4 regions of the Rhizobium sp. AN5 genome follow, and region 3 is predicted to be linked to each of the others. Evidence: riboswitches for the same ligand, from Rfam matches in the RefSeq annotation. Region 3 holds a riboswitch; each other region holds the start of a gene.
What was found. A riboswitch is a leader RNA that binds a small molecule or an ion and turns the genes downstream of it on or off. The one in region 3 is predicted to bind cobalamin.
Positions count from the first base shown of each region.

Region 1 (4,568 bases), on a different contig from region 3:
TCACCGACTGGAAACGCACCGAAGAAGGCTGGCGCTGCGAGAGCGGTCCCTTCTCGAAAATCCCTGAAGGCGAGGAGGCGGATTACCGGGCCTGCATGCTGGGCTTTCGCGATTACGTCAACAAGAACGGCTTCAAGAGCGTGGTTCTCGGCCTTTCAGGCGGTATCGATTCGGCGATCTGCGCTGCGCTTGCTGTTGATGCGCTGGGCGAAGAGCGGGTGCGCTGCATCATGCTGCCCTATCGTTACACCTCCGAGGATTCGCTGAAGGACGCAGCCGATTGCGCCAGAGCGCTCGGCTGCCGTTACGATATCGTGCAGATCGCCGAACCGGTGGATGGGTTCCTGTCGGCGCTTTCGGAAATGTTCGAAGGTACGGAAGAAGGCATTACCGAAGAAAACCTGCAGAGCCGTACACGCGGCACCATTCTCATGGCTGTTTCCAACAAGTTCGGCTCGATGGTGGTGACAACAGGCAACAAGTCGGAAATGTCGGTGGGGTATGCGACGCTTTATGGCGACATGAATGGCGGTTTCAATCCCATCAAGGACCTCTACAAGATGCAGGTCTACGCCATCTCCAGCTGGCGCAATTCCCATGTGCCGCCGGGCGCGCTCGGGCCGTCCGGCGAGGTGATCCCCGCCAATATCATCTCCAAGGCGCCATCCGCCGAATTGCGCCCCAACCAGACAGACCAGGATTCACTGCCGCCCTATCCGGTGCTGGACGATATTCTGGAGTGCCTGGTGGAAAAGGAAATGTCGGTCGAGGAAATCCTCGTGCGTGGCCATGATATCGCGACGGTGCACCGGATCGAGCATCTGCTCTATCTCGCCGAATACAAACGCCGCCAATCCGCGCCCGGGGTGAAGATCACCAAGAAGAACTTCGGCCGCGATCGCCGTTATCCGATTACCAACCGGTTCAGGGACAGGTAGTCGAAGGAGGGCGTGGAGGGAGCTTGCTGGACCCCGGGTTTAGTTCGGGGTGACGGAGTGCGGATGTTGCGACTTCGCCATATATCGATGTCGAAGACACATCATTTCCCTCCAACGGCGCGGACACGCCGCGCCGTTTCCCTATCTCGTTAAATAACCTGCCCCACATCGATGCGGTTGCCATCCGGGTCTTCGAAAACGAAGGCCCGCAGGCCATAATCCTTGTCCTGAAGACTTTTGATGATGCGAAGACCGTGGCTTTTGCAAAGCGCGTGCAGCGCGTCGACGTCGCTGACCAGCATATGCGCCACATTGAAAGGGGCCGGTTTGTGCGTTGACTGCAATGTCAGGTGCAACTCGGCATTACCTTGTTTCAGGATCATGAAACCGACAGGGTTGCCGTTTTCAAAGGTCTTTTCGAAGCCCAGCACACGGACATAAAAGTCATGGGCCTTTTCGATATTCTTGACAGGAAGCATTGCGGCGATCCGACCGAAGCGGATGCCGTGATCGGCGATGGTATTCATCGCGGAACCTCGGATCTGGGAGAAACTGGCAGGGGTGCGGGCGGTGCCGGAACGCTGCTGTTTTTTCCTATTTGAATTTGCAGGGCGGTGCCTGCGGCAATAGGATCATAATCACGGCGGTGGTGGATGCAAACGGAATGTTTGTGCCATTCAACGCTCCACGCCAGACGATCGACAGGCCCGGGAGGCAGCATGCGCAGTTCCATCGAAATCTTCAACATCCGCACCCGGCAGATGCGGGTGGTCTGGCAGACGCCGGAGCTGTTCGAGGCGCCGAACTGGTCGCCGGACGGGAAATATCTGCTTCTGAACTGCGATGGCCTGCTTTACCGCCTGTCACTTGCCGGCGACCCTTCGCCGGAAAAGGTCGATACCGGCTTTGCGACAATCTGCAACAACGACCACGGCATTTCGCCTGACGGTTCGCTTTATGCCATTTCCGACAAGGTGGAGTTCGGCAAGAGCGCCATCTATTTGCTGCCATCGACGGGCGGAACGCCGCGGCTGATGACGAAGAACCTTCCGTCCTACTGGCACGGCTGGTCGCCGAACGGGAAAGGTTTCGCCTATTGCGGCATTCGCGATCAGGTTTTCGATATCTATTCCATGGACATAGACAGCGGCGTTGAGACACGCCTTACCCGTGGTGAGGGCCGCAATGACGGGCCGGATTATTCGCCGGATGGAGAATGGATCTATTTCAACTCCAGCCGCACCGGCCAGATGCAGATCTGGCGCGTGCGGGTGGATGGCTCGGCCGTCGAGCGTATCACTGACAGCGCCTACGGCGACTGGTTCCCGCATCCGTCCCCCAACGGTGACAAGGTCGTCTTCGTCTCTTATGACGCCGATGTCTTCGACCATCCGCGCGACCTCAACGTGCGCGTGCGGCTGATGGATATGGATGGCGGCAATGCCGAAACGCTGTTTGACCTTTTCGGCGGGCAGGGAACGATGAATTCGCCCAACTGGTCACCTGACGGGGATGAGTTCGCTTATGTGCGGTATTTTCCCGTTTGGTGATGCGGTAGGGGTGCTTCAGCCGGCGCGCGTCTGCGCGGCGAAAGGCCGCTTTTCAGCCGAAAGAGCTGAGCTGGTTGGAATTCCGGCTCAAGGCCGCAATAACGCAGGTGAGGTGGCCACGGTCACATTGCCGCATCACTGCGCAAGATACTTGTATTTGCAAGCTTTGTTGCTCATAAGCGTCTTCGTCAGGTGCCCGCCTTTTACGGCGGGAGAATCGGGAATCCGGTGCAAGACCGGAACGTGCCCAGCGCTGTGAGGCGGATGCCCTTTTTCTAGATGCCACTGAATCCATTCGGGAAGGCGAAAGCGGGCGGATGAAGCCGAGTCAGAAGACCGGCCTGACAGGATAGACCAGACCGCGTGGACGGCGGCGGGTTGTTGCAGCAGCGCGTTGTGCAGGCGAAAACCGGAGCCGGTTTTCGTGGCAGCGCGCCAGCATTGTTGGGGATAGACGATGCCGACCGATCCACTCGCGACCAGTTTGCTCGACGGCAATGCATTTGATCACGCGCTTTCGCCCGCCTACCCGTTTTCCGAGGGGGAGCGAGAGGCGATCTACCGTGCGATCGAAACCCGCCGTGATGTGCGTGATCAGTTCCTTCCGGATCCATTGCCGGAAGATGTGGTCGAGCGCCTGCTGAAGGCGGCGCATTCCGCGCCCTCGGTCGGTTTCATGCAGCCGTGGAATTTCACGCTCGTCACTGACGGTGCGGTCAGGCAGGCAGCCTGGGTTGCCTTCAGCCGCGCCAATGGCGAGGCGGCGGCGATGTTCGAGGGGGAGCAGCAGGCGCTTTACCGCAGCCTCAAGCTTGAGGGCATCCGCAAGGCGCCGCTCAGCATCTGCGTCACCTGCGATCCGACGCGTGGCGGCAAGGTGGTGCTGGGCCGTACCCACAATCCGCGCACCGATGTCTATTCCACCGTCTGCGCCATCCAGAACCTCTGGCTTGCAGCGCGCGCCGAAGGCATCGGCGTCGGCTGGGTCAGCATTTTCCACGACAGCGACATTCGCACCATTCTGGAAATCCCCCACCATATCGAGATCGTCGCCTGGCTATGCCTCGGCCGCGTCGATACACTTTATACCGAGCCGGAACTGGCGGTGAAGGGTTGGCGCCAGCGCGTGCCGCTGGAGGAACTGGTGTTTCGCAATCGCTGGGGTGGGCGGTAAAGAGAAGACGCGACCGTCTTGTGAGTGAGACAGAGCGTTGCCAACTCCATACCGGGTGCTTGATAGGAGCTATTGCTGCGGCTGAATGCCCTTCAGCGCCGGGTTTTTCAGGTCGATCCGGCCTGTCTGGTCGGGCAGGAATTTAGGGCCGATGACGCGGACCTTGCTGTTGTTCGGGTCATAGTCGCGTTCCGGAACCGGTTGTTCCGGCGGTTTTGCGGCCTGCTGCAGTTCGGTGGGTTTCTGAGGGGTGTCACCTTGCGGTGATGGAATGGTCGTGATGCTGGAATAGGGTTTCTCAGCTTCCGGCCGCGCAGCCTCCTGCTGCTTCATCTCCTCGTGATAGGCGGCCATGTTGCAGGCGCAGCCTGGGGCTTTGGTTGATGCATTTCGATAGGCAAAGGCGGTCGGCAGGTCCTTGTAGGGCTTTCCCGTTTCAGCCGAGACCATGTCAGCCGTTTCCTGCTCCGTCATGGAGTGGAAATAAAGCTCCGTCTGCGTACCCGGACACATTTTCTGGCATTGTTCGGCCTGCGCACGGAAATCGAGCGGCGAGGCATTGGAAGCGATGGGGAAAAACGAGCCGTCGCAGGTGCGCACGCACAGCGTCCGGAGCCCGCCTTCCGCAGCGGCATTGGGGTAGGGCGAAAGCCCTGCCTGTCCCGGCGGATTGCCCTGTTGGTCGAAGGCGTCGGGATAACGTGTCACATCGGGGGCCGTCGGCTGGCGCGCTTCCGTTTCCGGAATGGCGCTGCAGCCATTGGCGTCAAGGGCGGCGAGAATGCGCTGGCGTCTGATGTCGCCATCATCGCTGCCCTGGGCAGCCATGGCATCGTCGCGATCACGGATGATGGCATCGCGTTCGCTCTGCGCATCCGCCATCGCGTCGCTGATCTCCGCGCAGAG
Region 1 is NZ_OCMJ01000004.1:1,427,670-1,432,237, reverse strand. It holds gene CRP02_RS19555 (NAD+ synthase) at 1-938, shown strand, start outside; gene CRP02_RS19550 (glyoxalase superfamily protein) at 1,088-1,465, opposite strand; gene CRP02_RS19545 (TolB family protein) at 1,658-2,488, shown strand; cobalamin riboswitch at 2,662-2,848, shown strand; gene bluB (5,6-dimethylbenzimidazole synthase) at 2,946-3,662, shown strand; gene CRP02_RS19535 (DUF2865 domain-containing protein) at 3,732-4,568, opposite strand, start outside.
Region 1: linked by a shared signal. The riboswitch ahead of bluB (5,6-dimethylbenzimidazole synthase) and the one ahead of CRP02_RS05770 (ABC transporter substrate-binding protein) in region 3 are both predicted to bind cobalamin.

Region 2 (4,568 bases), on a different contig from region 3:
CGGTTTTACGTCGGCAGCCTGCCCGGAAGCGACACACCCAACTCGAGCCAGTCCGGAATAGATTCCGAGCTCTGGCCCATTCTCGCCGTGCCGGAGTTTCGGGGCCGCAGTGGGCGTGTTCTGCACTGGGTTGATCGGCATTATGCGGTCGCGGGAGGTTTTGATTTTAACGACGATCGGGATGGTGTGTGGCTGGAAGGTACGGCCCAGGCCGCGCTGGCATTTCAGCAGGTCGGCGATGCCGAGCGGGCCGAGGCGCTGCTTGCCACCATCGCCGCACAAATATCTCCCGATAACCTGATCTACGCGACAGTCGGGGACGAACTGACGACCGGGCTGATGATCGGGCCGACCTCGACCTTTGCCGACTTCAAATATTTCAGGTTGCCGCATGTCGGGGCCACTGCCTGGGCAATCCTTGCAGCGAAAGGCTGGAACCCTTTTCTTAGAAAAAGCGGTTGTATTCGTCTTTGTGAGGGATAACTGTCCGTCTCGGCGGCAGCAGGAGGATATTGCTCCAGGCCGTTGCGCCGGAGATTGAAAACTGGGACGCATGACGCTGCTGAAAGCGGCGAAAAGCGTAAAACCGCAACGTTGACTGCCGCGCCGAATGCAATCTATTCGGTCGGAACCGGCGATGGAAACGCAGACTTAAGGACATAAAGATATCGTTATATGATGTTGACCGATGACGTGGCTTACAATATGGTCATCACGCCTAAGGTTCCCCAGTCGTTGCACGCAACGTGCCGGGGCTAAGAGGGAAGTCGGTGCTCCGTGTCATGCGGAAAAGCCGACGCTGCCCCCGCAACTGTAAGCGGCGAGCTGAAGTCCAATATGTCACTGGTTTACCCCGGGAAGACGGACGGAAGTGATGATCCGTGAGCCAGGAGACCTGCCTTTGGTGAAATAACGTCCACGGGCGGGGTGTCCCAGTGTGCCGTAGCAAAGGCTGCATTGTCGCGGCCTGTCTTGCTATGCGTCCGCAGACCCATGCCCCCAACTTTATAGGGGCACAACATGTCTCAGACCTGCATTTTTACGATCACGAGCGTACCCTTCGATGAGGACTATCGTCCTTCAGAAAATACGCGCATCACCACCAATTTCGCCAATCTGGCCAGGGGCGAAAAGCGGCAGGAAAACCTGCGCAATGTCATGCGCATGATCGACAGCCGCTTCAACGCCCTCGCGCACTGGGATAATCCCAAATCGGACCGATACTCGGTCGAGTTGGAGATCATTTCGGTCGACATGAGCTTCGATGTCGCGGGTGAAAAATTTCCCCTCATCGAGATACTGAAGACGACGATCATCGATCACAAAACCAGTGAACGTATCGACGGCATTGTGGGGAATAACTTCTCCTCCTATGTGCGAGACTACGACTTCAGCATTGTGCTGCCGGAGCATAACAAGAGCGTTCCTGCCTTCAGCATTCCGGCCGACTTCGGCGACCTGCATGGAAACCTGTTCAAGTCCTTTCTGCGGTCGGATGCCTACCGCTCGCACTTTCGCAAGCCGCCGGTCATTTGCATCAGCGCCTCGACCAGCAAGACCTATTACCGGACCGAAAATCATCACCCCGTGATGGGCGTCGAATACCGGCAGAATGGGTTCTCGTCCACCGACCAGTATTTCGGGAAAATGGGATTGCAGGTTCGCTACTTCATGCCTGCATGCAGCGTTGCGCCGTTGGCCTTCTACTTTGTTGGGGACTTGCTGGGCGACTACTCCAATATTGAGCTAATCGGCGTCATCAGCACGATGGAAACGTTTCAGAGAATTTATCGCCCCGAAATCTACAATGCGAACGCAGCAGCCGGGACATTTTACCAGCCCAACCTGAAGCACCAGGACTATTCGCTGACCCGGGTCATTTACGATCGCGACGAACGAAATCGCTTGGCGGTGGATCAGGGTAAGTTCACCGAAAAACACTTCATCAAGCCATACCGCGCCGTCCTTGAGCAATTGTTTGCTCACCGCCCCGCCTGAGCATCACTTAGAAGAGGTCCCATCGTGAAGAAACTTCTCCCCACATCGACCGCTGGCAGCCTGCCGAAACCCTCCTGGCTTGCGCAGCCCGAAAAACTGTGGTCGCCCTGGAAGCTGGAAGGCGAGGAATTACTGGAAGGCAAGAGAGATGCCCTGCGCCTTTCACTGGACGATCAGCAACAGGCCGGCATCGACATCGTCAGTGATGGCGAGCAAACACGCCAACATTTCGTCACGACTTTCATCGAGCACCTCGACGGGGTCGATTTTGCAAAACGCGAGACAGTCAGAATTCGCGATCGCTACGATGCGAGTGTCCCGACAGTCGTCGGCGCCGTGTCTCGCCAGAAGTCCGTGTTCGTCGAAGACGCCAAGTTTTTGCGCCAGCAGACCAAACAACCCATCAAATGGGCGTTGCCGGGTCCGATGACGATGATCGATACTCTCTTTGACGGCCATTATAAGAGCCGTGAAAAGCTTGCCTGGGAATTTGCCGGAATACTCAACGAGGAAGCAAAGGAATTGGAGGCTGCCGGCGTCGATATCATCCAGTTCGACGAACCTGCCTTCAACGTTTTCTTTGACGATGTGAATGACTGGGGTGTCGCCACTTTGGACAGGGCAATTGAAGGGCTGAAGTGCGAGACCGCCGTCCATATCTGCTACGGTTACGGCATAAAGGCCAATACGGATTGGAAAAAGACACTCGGGTCAGAATGGCGGCAGTATGAGGAAACTCTCCCCAAGCTGCAGAAATCCGGCATCGGTATGATCTCCCTCGAATGCCACAATTCTCATGTCCCAATGGATCTTCTGGAACTTGTTCGAGGTAAGAAAGTGATGGTCGGGGCCATCGATGTGGCAAGCGATACCATCGAAACCCCGGAGGAAGTCGCTGCAACGCTGCGCAAGGCGCTTAAGTTTGTCGACGCAGATAAACTTTGCCCCTGCACCAATTGCGGCATGGCCCCCCTGTCTCGTCGTGTGGCAAGAGACAAGCTGAATTCCTTGAGCGCAGGAGCTGAGATCGTCCGAAGAGAGCTCACTGTTTAGTTTTTTGATAGTCTGAACCTGCGGATGGCAGCCGTTCGCCGCCACCGCGCCCATCGCGACAAACGCTGGGAGACTTACGAATGGCTATAAGGTCACGGCGCGGATCATTCTGACGGCTTCGACGGATGTCCGCCTCTTGGCGCAAAGCCGCCAAGACGGCCTGTTCAAGCCGGCAATTCCGAAGCGCAGGACGTTGCCAGATTAGAAAATTTACACATTCATTCCCCATCAACTGAGGATGTGACGGTTTTCATCCTTTCAAGGCGTAAGACAAGTCGCTTGCCATGGTAATTCCGTCGCTATCCACCGTCCACGAACCCGTATACGTCAAATGGGTGCTGCTTGCTTTGCACTACTGCACTCGATATTCGCGTGGCGCGACACCGAACTGGTTCCGAAACGACCGGCTGAAATGCGAGAGGTCATTGAACCCCCATCGGAAAGCGATCTCTCCAATAGAGCCGCCACCTTTGGCACGGAGATCGTTCGCGCATTTTTGCAACCTTTGCCGAAGCAGAAACTGGCTAAATGTCTCGCCGTTGTCTTCCAGCAGTCGGTGAACATAGCGAACCGAAATGCGGAAATGTTCGGCTGCCTTCGCCGGTGTCAGCGCCGGATCTGCCGCATGCGAAGTGATGTAATTGATCAGGGAAAAAGCGAGCTGATTGCGCAATGTCCCCCTGGCTCGGTCTCCCTCGCGATCGGATACGCCGAGAACCAACGCAACCAGTTCCACCAAATGGTTGGTGATGGAAAAGGACGCGGCGGCGTCTAGATGCTCGGCATTCATCGCAATCGATGACAGATAGTCTGTCGCAAGACGCGCAAGTGGAGCACTGCTGCTTATTTTAGTGGCCATCAGTCTGTCGAGTTGCTTCAGAAGAGGCTGCAGAATTGCCTTGGGAATGCGGAACGAATGCTGGGTCCAACTGTCGCTGCAGTAGTCGTTGATATATGGCTCGGTCGAATCGACGATCGAGAAATCACCGTGCTGCAAAAGCGCTTCCCTGCCGTTCTGCATCATCCGGCAGTGACCTTCCACTTGTAGATTGAGGAAGTACACCTGTTCGGGCATTCGGCTGATTTCCTGCCTGCGGCGATGAATTTTTTGCCTGCTCGACGAAATTGTCGTGACGTTGATCGAGTTTAGCAGCTTGGCACGAACGTGGCCGAAAAACGGGGCATGCCCTTCTGTTGTCGAGTTCAAAGCGACGTATTCCTGGCAGAGCACCTCTTTCCAGAAAGGGAAACGGTCCTTCTGCGGCAATTCGGTTGCGTTCCAGACAGTCATTTCCAGCGCCTCCGTCAGCGACGATTGTCGCAATGGTGAGGCAAAAAACATGCCAAGCAATCATCGTCTGCTGGGACGATCGACCCGAACCTGGGCCATTCCGCAGTCTTCGGGCATGAAGATGATGAACACCTTTATGGCCAGTGTCACTTTGCGCACAGAAACTGTTCACTGTGAGCCAAGACGCATGTTGCGTTGCGGCATAAGCTTGTTTCCGGGAACAAAG
Region 2 is NZ_OCMJ01000002.1:511,227-515,794, reverse strand. It holds gene CRP02_RS03340 (hypothetical protein) at 1-483, shown strand, start outside; cobalamin riboswitch at 705-918, shown strand; gene CRP02_RS03335 (DUF1852 domain-containing protein) at 1,021-1,998, shown strand; gene CRP02_RS03330 (methionine synthase) at 2,023-3,051, shown strand; gene CRP02_RS03325 (helix-turn-helix domain-containing protein) at 3,404-4,393, opposite strand.
Region 2: linked by a shared signal. The riboswitch ahead of CRP02_RS03335 (DUF1852 domain-containing protein) and the one ahead of CRP02_RS05770 (ABC transporter substrate-binding protein) in region 3 are both predicted to bind cobalamin.

Region 3 (4,568 bases):
ACGCTTGGCGTCGGAATTGAAGAGAAACGTCATCTGAAATCTATGCTTCCCGAAGGTTCAAGCCGTACAGCGGCTTGCGAGTGTTTCCAGCATCGACTGGCAGGCCGAAAGTTCGCCCGTCGTTATGAACTCGTCCGGCTTGTGGGCGCGGCCGATATCCCCCGGCCCACAGATGATGGCGTCGATGCCTGCCGCCTGGAACAGCCCCGCCTCCGTGCCGTAGCTGACGGCGGCGAGACAGGGGGTGCCGGTCAATTCCTCCAGAAGCAGAACAAGCGGAGCATCGGCTGCAAGCGAAAGCGCCGGGTAATCGCTCATAGGCGTCCATTCGATATCGACACCCTTTGCTGCAAGAGCCTCGACGCTTGCGCGAACCGGCCCGAGCAGTTCCAGCGGCGATGTGCCGGAAATTGCCCGCGCTTCCAGCTCGATGGCCGAGAAATCGGGGATGATGTTGATCGCCTGGCCGCCCTTCATCGTGCCGATCTGCAGCGAGGAATAGGGCGGCTCGAAGGTCGCTTCAAAGGGGCCTTTCGTCAGCTCATGTGTCGTCTCCACGGCCTTTGCCATGATGCCGGTCATCAGGTGAATGGCATTCACCCCCTGATCAGGGCGTGACGAATGGCCGGAACGGCCACGGATGGTAATGCGAGCTGCTGCTTTACCCTTGTGCGCACGAACCGCCCGCATATTGCTGGGCTCGCCGATGATTGCGCCCGCCGGCTGGGCGCACAGTTCAGGCAATCTGGCGAGAAGATGCGGAACGCCACGGCAACCCGCCTCCTCGTCATAGGAAAAGGCGATATGCACGGGACGTTTCAGCGCCATGCGCGCAAATGCAGGTGCCGCGGCGAGAACCGTGGCCAGAAAACCCTTCATGTCGGTGGTTCCGCGCCCGTAGAGACGATCATTTTCCGCCCGCAGCGTAAAGGGATCGGAAGACCATTCCGGCTCGCTGGCGGGCACGACATCCATATGGCCGGACAAAACATATCCGGCGCGATCGGCCGGGCCGAAGGTGGCGAAGAGATTGGCGCGGTCGCCCTCCGGTCCCGCAAGCAGCGATACTTTCGCGCCGTGGCTTTCAAGATAATCGGCGATCCAGCCGGCAATATCGCCATTGGCGGTTCCGACGACCGACGGGAAACCGACGAGACGCTCAAGGATTTCGATTGCGTTCAATGGTCGTCTCCGCTGACCGGATTGTCATCCCGAAAGCTTAGAATGGACTGCGACGTTTATCTGCTGAAATGCGGATGATTTCGGTAGATTGTTGTGACCTTCCAGTGCTTTCAGAAAATTCGTGCTGGCGTAACCGGCTACCGTCGGATGTCGTGGGCTAGGCCGGGACCGGATGAAGGTTGTGAGCCGTAGGGGATGAGGGCCGTTGGTTATGGACCTGCTCAAAGTCGATAGTTTCGAACTGCGGACCGTGGATATCGCGGAGGTGGATGCCGATCATCTGCATGCACTCTCCATGGCCGTCGGATGGCGATATCACGCGAATGAATGGTGTTTTCTGCGGCAATGCGGCGTGGGTCTTGCTGCGCTCGATGAGATCGACCGTGTTGTCGCAACCGCGATGCTCTTTCCCTATGATCAGGGGTTTGCGACGCTTGGCATGGTCATTGTTTCCCCCCGTTTGCAGGGGCAGGGCGTAGCACCATGGCTGGTGCAGAAACTTGTCGCGACATTCCCCGCTGTCTCCCTGCGGTTGAACGCGACGGGAGCGTCGCGGCGGCTGTTTTCAAGGTTGGGCTTTGCCGGCGATGCGGAAAAAGTATATCTCTTCCGGGGAAGGGCGAATTGCCTTTTCGAGATACCGCCGCCCGGCAGAAAACAACAAATAGAGCCGTTATCCGCAGGTCATCTGACTGATGTGGTGGAACTAGACCGGGCGGCTTTTGGCGTTTCGCGCCGGAACGTTTTACAGCGACTTTTGACGCAGAATGCGGGTTACGGTGTGTTTGAGGCGGACCGTCTTATCGCTTTTGCGCTGCGCCGTGCGGCGGGGCGGGGCCACATTATCGGTCCGGTCGTTGCGGGTGCGGACATGGATGCGATTGCGCTTGTGAGGCGGCATTTTTCCGATCTGGACGATGAGCTGGTGCGCCTCGACACCATCAGCGACAATAGTCTCTTTACTGATTTTATTGCGCAATCCGGGCTGGTGGTGATTGAAACTCTTACCACCATGTCCAAAGACGCGCCGCAACCGGCGCCTTCCGGTGCTACAAAAATTTTCGCTCTGGCAGGCCCGTCTTTGTGCTGAGCTGCAGCACTATCGCAATTGACGCCCCGTCGCTTGCCCCTTATGTCAGAAAGCGACGGTTCCTGAAGCCGAAGGGCAAAGGGATTAATAGGGAACATGGTGCGGGCGATTTCTATCGCCCAATGCCGTGGCTGCCCCCGCAACTGTAAGCGGATTGCCGTTCATCCTCGTGACGCCTGAAAAGCGTCATGCCACTGCACCCTTCAAGGTGCGGGAAGGCAGATGAACGGCGCATATTCGTGAGCCAGGAGACCTGCCGTCATAATATTGACCATCGTTACGGGCGGGGATGCCCGGAAGAGGAGCTAATTATGACCTTTCCGTCCGCGGAAACGTATTTAAAGTCCCGTTCTCCATCTCCACACTTGTTGTCGCTCTGTCACTACGCGTTTTGACGCGCGGCCTGCGGATCACGCCACTTTATTTAGACTGGAGAACATATGTTTCATTTCAAACACCTGCCGGTTTCCGCCGGTCTTCTGGCTGTCGCATTAGCGGCCTTGACCCCCGGTGCCGCTCAGGCTGCCGAAACCACCTATCCGCTGACGATCAATAGCTGCGGTCACGAAATCACCTTCAAGCAGGCGCCCGCCCGCACAGTATCGGTCGGCCAGAGCACGACCGAGGTTCTCTATCTGCTCGGCGTTGCCGACAAGGTGGTGGGCACGGCGCTGTGGATCGGCCCGGTTCTGAAGGGTTACGAAGACGCCAATGCCAAGGTGGAGCGGCTTGCCGACAATGATCCGAGCTTCGAGGCGGTGGTTGGCAAGAGGCCGGACCTCGTGACGACGCAGTTCCAGTGGCAGATCGGTCCCGAAGGCGTTGTTGGAACACCGGAGCAATTCGCCGAACTCGGTATTCCCGTTTATACCTCCCCTGCCGATTGCATGGGCAAGGATAATTCCGGCGGCGGCGACGGCGTGCGCAAGTCCGTTTTCACCATGGACCTGATCTACCAGGAGGTCCGCGACCTTGCGAAAATTTTCAACGTGCAGGATCGCGGCGAGGAAGTCGTTGCCGACCTGAAAAAGCGTGAGGAAGCCGCCCGCGCCAAGATCGCTTCGGCGAATGGCAAGATTTCAGCAGTTTTCTGGTTCTCCAGCGCCGAGCTGGATATCGATCCTTACGTGGCGGGCCGCAATGGTGCGCCGGGTTACATCATGTCCGCGCTCGGGCTGAAGAACGTTATCGAAAGCGATGAGGAATGGCCGACTGTTGGCTGGGAAACCATCGCCAAGGCCAATCCGTCCGTGATCGTTGCCGGCAAGATGGACCGCCGGCGTTTCCCCGCCGATGACGTCGCCGTCAAGCTCAAGTTCCTCGCTACCGATCCGGTTGCCAGCATCATGCCCGCCGTCAAGGCGGCCCATGTCTTCGAAATGGACGCGCAGGCGATGAACCCGACTATCCGCACGATCGAAGGCATTGAAACGCTGGCTGAGGCGATTTCCACAGCCGGTCTCGCCAAGTGAACGGTCTTTCCGTCAATCTTGGCAGGGCGGGTCTGGCATTTGCCGCACTCGCCCTGCTGCTCGTCGCGCTGATTGGCGGTGCGGCCATCGGCGAGACTGCCATTCCGTTCGACGTGGTGGCAAAGACCATTGCCAATCGTGTTTTTCATGCGGGTTATCCGCTGGAGCCGCTGGATGAGGGCATCGTCTGGAGTTACCGTCTCAGCCGCGCCGTTGTTGCCGCGTGCTGTGGCGCCTCGCTGGCGCTGGCCGGTGCGGTGCTTCAATCACTCCTGCGCAACCCGCTCGCCGATCCCTATATCCTCGGTATTTCCGCAGGCGCCTCAACCGGGGCAGTGGCCGTGGCGCTTCTGGGCTTCGGGGCGGGGTTCCTGACGATGCCGGCGGGCGCCCTGATCGGGGCTTTTGTGGCTTTTTCGCTGGTCAGCCTTCTGGCGGTGCGGGCAGGGCACGGCAACAGCGCCATCATTCTGGCGGGGGTCGCCGGTTCGCAACTGTTCAACGCCATGACGTCGTTCATCGTCACCAAATCCGCCAATGCCGAACAGGCGCGCGGCATCATGTTCTGGCTGCTGGGCAATCTTTCGGGCGTGCGCTGGCCGGATGTCTGGCTGGCTTTGCCAGTCAGTATTGCGGGTCTTGCGGTGTGCCTCTGGTACGCACGCGCGCTTGATGCTTTCGCTTTCGGCAGTCAGGCAGCAGCTTCGCTCGGTATTCCGGTGCGCCGGGTCTATGCGGTGCTGATCTCGGTTTCGGCTGTCATGACGGCAGTCATGGTGTCGCTGGTCGGTTCTATCGGCTTTGTCGGTCTCGTCATCCCGCAT
Region 3 is NZ_OCMJ01000003.1:518,787-523,354, reverse strand. It holds gene CRP02_RS05785 (2-hydroxyacid dehydrogenase) at 1-33, opposite strand, end outside; gene argE (acetylornithine deacetylase) at 58-1,182, opposite strand; gene CRP02_RS05775 (GNAT family N-acetyltransferase) at 1,394-2,272, shown strand; cobalamin riboswitch at 2,312-2,548, shown strand; gene CRP02_RS05770 (ABC transporter substrate-binding protein) at 2,713-3,744, shown strand; gene CRP02_RS05765 (FecCD family ABC transporter permease) at 3,741-4,568, shown strand, end outside.

Region 4 (4,568 bases), on a different contig from region 3:
CAGCGCCGTTACGAAAAATCCGATCTCGAAAGGCTGGCCTTCATCCGCCATGCCCGCGATATCGGGCTCAATATCGACGCCATCAGAGAATTGATCGCGCTCAGCCAGCACCGGCAAATGCCGTGCGAGGGTGCGGACCGCATTGCCGCCGAACACCTCGCCCATGTGCGCGAAAAAATCAGCAGCCTCAAGAAGCTCGAGCATGAGCTGGAACGTATCGTCTCCCATTGCCATGGTCATTCGATCGAGGATTGTTACGTCATCCGCGCGCTTTCCGACCATGGCATGTGCGAAGGGGAGCATTGAGGCTGAAGAGCAGGCTTGACAGATTTCAGATTCGAGCGCATTGCATGGACATGATCAACGAACGCGCACCCATCTCCTGCTCGTACTTTTGGGCCTACCTGTAAAGGGCGGCTCGACAGATCATTTTGTCAACAAGCCGCCGTCAGGCGGCTTTGTTGTTTTTCAAGCGTCCTGACGGCACCGATAAAACCGAAGGACCAGAAAAATGACCGAAGACAGTTCCCTTACGCTGGAAAGACCGCCCGTCGTCATCATTCGTGGCGCACGCAAGACCGATTTGCCTGAGCTCAATGAGATGATCACCCTGCTTGCCACCTTTCATGGCGATGCGGCGGCGATTACGCCGGCGAAACTGGAACGCGACCTGTTCGGCCCGCTTCCCTGGGTGCATGGGCTGGTGGCGGAAGCCGACGGCGCATTGATCGGTTACGCCCTGATGCTGCCGCTCTACAGGGCGCAGGAAGGCCGCCGCGGGCTTGAGCTGCACCATCTTTTCGTGCGTGACGGTCACCGCGGCCATGGCACCGGCCAGCACCTGGTTTCCCGCGCCCGCGATATCGCCAAGCGCCTCGGTTGCGACTATCTTTCCGTCAGCGCCACGACCGGCAATGTCGCCGCGCATCGTTTCTACGAAAGCATGGATTTCGCGCCGCGCCCGGTCACCGGCATGCGCTACATGCAGTCTATCGCCTGATTGCAACCTTCGGAGACGGCCATGACACGGATTGCCATTGCGCTTGCGCAGGATTTTGCTGACTGGGAACCGGCGCTGCTTGCCGCCGCCGCGCGCGGCTATCTCGGCGTCGAGATCGTTTACGCAACCCCGGACGGCCGGCCCGTGGTTTCAATGGGCGGGCTCAACGTTACGCCCGACACATCCTATGACGCGCTTGATCCTGCTAACATCGATGCGCTCGTCATTCCCGGCGGCCTCAGCTGGGAAAAGGGAACGGCTGTCGATCTTGGCGGGCTGGTACAGCGGTTTCGCGAGAAGGGCCGACTGGTTGCCGGCATCTGCGCGGCTGCCAGCGCGCTTGCAGGCACGGGCGCCCTTGATGACGTCGCCCATACCGGCAATTCGCTCGCCTCGCACAAGGCCTATCCGTCCTATCGCGGCGAAGCGCTCTATCGCGACCAGCCGAAGGCGGTCAGCGATGGCGGTATCGTAACCGCAGCCGGCAGTGCACCGGTCAGTTTCGCTGTGGAAATTCTGAAACACCTCGGCCTCTTTGGTCCGGAAGCCGAGGCGGAACTTGGAATTTTTGCGGCGGAACACCGGTGAAGCTCACCTTGGTGTCGAGAGTTTTGCGGATCCTCTCATCCTCATTCCTGTGCCTGTCACAGGAATGAGGGCGCGCAAAGCATGAGCGTCCGGACAATATCGCGCATTACCCGCGATCAAGCACCCTGCACGCGCGGGGCGCAGGCTCCGCTCCCTCCCCCGCAATCGCACGGCGGATATCGCGGCTGTTGAGATGCAGACTGCGACCGGCCGGCAAAGCCGAGCGTTTTATTTTGGCAAGGGCTGCGGCCGTAAAGGCAGCCTCATTCTCATGAAAATAGGCGAGCGCCGCTTCCCGTTCCGGGCTGACGCCGAGGACTGCCTTGAAAGCAAGGCGATGCACGGCGCAGGAAGCGCCGTGACCGGGAACGGCAAAACGCAGCGCATCGAGTTCGTCACTCCATTCGGCTGCGTCCTGCATGGTTTCAAGCCGACTGGAAGCGCTTCAGGAAAAACGCGCTCAATGTTCCGAGCAAGGCCCAGAAGACAAAGCTGGTCACGGTGGCGGCGACGATGAACTGTCGTTCCAGCGGCAGCGGTGCCAGCGCATGTTCACCTTCCGGCGGCAGGGGCGCGCCCACCACATGTGGAGCAACGATCAACACCAGTGCGAGCACGATTGCCCAGGGTTCGCGCCGGAATGCGATCAGCGCAATGCCGCCTGCGGTCGCGGCAACCGTCGAAAGCCACCAGATTTGACGCGCCTCAAGCGCGGCGGCCGGGCTGCCCGGCAGTTCCGGCGGCAGGCCGATCATCGGCGCAAGCATGACGGCGGCAAAACCGGCCACACCCCACAAAAGGCCTTCGCGCCAGCCGGCATTGGTGCCGCGCAGCGAGATGAGGCCGGTGAGCACCAGCGCATAACCGATGGCGGTCAGCACGTTGGCGGCTACCGTATAGGCGGTGCGCTCGAAGCCGTCTGCCGGAGACCAGGCTTCCTCACTATGTTCGTGCGCGGGAATGGCAGCACCGGTCGTGGCCGGAGCATCATGGCTATGGGGCGCTTCGCCACCGGCATTTTCATAGGCTTCCGCCTTCAGGATCAGCGGCGTGGTGCCGAAAGCCTGCATGGCCGAAACGGCGAAGCCGCCAACGATGCCGACGAGGACGGCGGTAAAAACGATATTGCGAAAGAACGACATGCTTTCCCCCTCAATGGCAAGGGAAAGCATTGGCATGACGTGTGTCATGCGCGGCGTTGTGAACGGCTTCCACATGCGAAAAGCCGACAAAACCGACGACGAACAGGCCAAGCACGATCGCCGTCAGCGATTGCGCGAAGCTGCCCGTTTTTGCTGAAACGGCGGCATTTGCCGTATTCTGGTTGATGGACATGGTGACCCCTCTTACGGCGCGACCCCGCGCCTTTAGACGCGGCGGAACGGCAAAACGCCGTGCAGCCGCATGCGATACACTTCACCACGGGGATACGAGACTGACACAGGGCGGCACGTTCAAGCGCAACCACCCTGAAATTCCGCTCTTCCGGACACCCCGCCGGCATGGACATTTCCGTGATGGCAGGTCTCCTGGCTTACGGGTCAAAACCTGAAACACCTTCCCGGCATTGCCCTCGCCCATATCCGGCGAGATGCTTACCAGTGGCATTTCGTTTCAGGCTCTCCGCTCACAGTTGCGGGGGCAGCCACGAATGAGGATGTCTCCCTATCGTGTTCCCTTTTCACCTTCCGGAACGCCCGGAAGGAACCATCACACGATCGTTATCCGATGGGTGCGGGTGGGAGTCAATGGCAGGCCGGCGTGAGAATTGCGCACTGTTGCTGGATGCCGGATCAAGTCAGACATGACGGCAAAGGGCTACCGCGCCGGGATGGCCTTCAGATAGGCGGCGATCGCATTGCGGTCATCGGCCGTCAGATGCGCCATGTTCTGCTGGACCTTGACCATGGAGCCGCCGACGCTGTCGAATTCCGGGGTGAAGCCGGTTTCCAGATAGTTGGCAATATCGGCCGCCTCCCAGCCTCCTACGCTCTGCGAGCCGGGGGTGATATCGGGAATGCGGCCCTCGCCTTCGGGATTGGGACCACCGGCCAGCCATTTGCCATCCAGAAAACCGCCAAGCGCATTGCGCGGCGTGTGGCATTCGCCGCAATGGCCCGGGCCTTCCACCAGATATTGGCCGCGCAGCAATTCGGCATTGGCATCGGCAAGCTCGACGCGGGGTGGCGCGGATGTATCGAAATAGAGGAATTTCCAGCCGCCCAATGCCATGCGCATGTTGAGGGGGAACGGCAGTTCATGATCCGGCGCATCATTCTGGCTGGCGGGCAGAACCCGCAAATAACCGAAGAGGTCGTTGATGTCCTTCTGCGTCATGCGGGCATAGGAGGCGTAAGGGAAGGACGGGTAGAGATGTTCGCCGTTCTTGCCGACGCCGCGCGTCATCGCATCGCCGAATTCCGAAAGCGTCCAGCCGCCAATGCCATGCTGAGGATCGGAGGAAATATTGGGCACATGAAAGGTACCGAAGGGGCTTTTCAGCGCCTGCCCGCCCGAGAGCGTCAAAAGCGCATCGCCCTTGGCATCTGGTGCCGCATGGCAACTTGCGCAGCCGCCCGCCCAGAACAGCGTTTCGCCATTGGCAAGGTCCGGCTCGCCAAGGCTCACCCAGTGGCTGGGTGCCTGACGCACAGGCGCGGTCACCCAGGCGAAAATGCCGAAACCGGCAATGGCCGCCACCGCGATCCCGCCCGCGAGCTTCGTCCAAATGGAGGCCATGACCCCTCTCCCCATTATCACCTGATGAGATCAGGCGTCATTCCCGCTGAAAAAACGCCGCCGTGAAGCGGCGTTCTTAATAGGATTATTTCTTCAGACGGTAGGTCTGGTGGCAGGCACCACAATCGGCACCGAGGGTCTGCATGGCGGTGGTGACACCTGCCTGATCGGCCGGAAGGCTGGCGAGGACCTTGTCCGCATCGGCACCGAGCTTGGCGGCCTTGGACTTGAAGTCATCGAA
Region 4 is NZ_OCMJ01000004.1:626,853-631,420, reverse strand. It holds gene CRP02_RS15435 (MerR family transcriptional regulator) at 1-306, shown strand, start outside; gene CRP02_RS15430 (GNAT family N-acetyltransferase) at 512-1,000, shown strand; gene CRP02_RS15425 (type 1 glutamine amidotransferase family protein) at 1,022-1,588, shown strand; gene CRP02_RS15420 (hypothetical protein) at 1,695-2,009, opposite strand; gene CRP02_RS15415 (CbtA family protein) at 2,014-2,730, opposite strand; gene CRP02_RS15410 (CbtB domain-containing protein) at 2,741-2,923, opposite strand; cobalamin riboswitch at 3,090-3,315, opposite strand; gene CRP02_RS15405 (c-type cytochrome) at 3,407-4,327, opposite strand; gene CRP02_RS15400 (c-type cytochrome) at 4,413-4,568, opposite strand, start outside.
Region 4: linked by a shared signal. The riboswitch ahead of CRP02_RS15410 (CbtB domain-containing protein) and the one ahead of CRP02_RS05770 (ABC transporter substrate-binding protein) in region 3 are both predicted to bind cobalamin.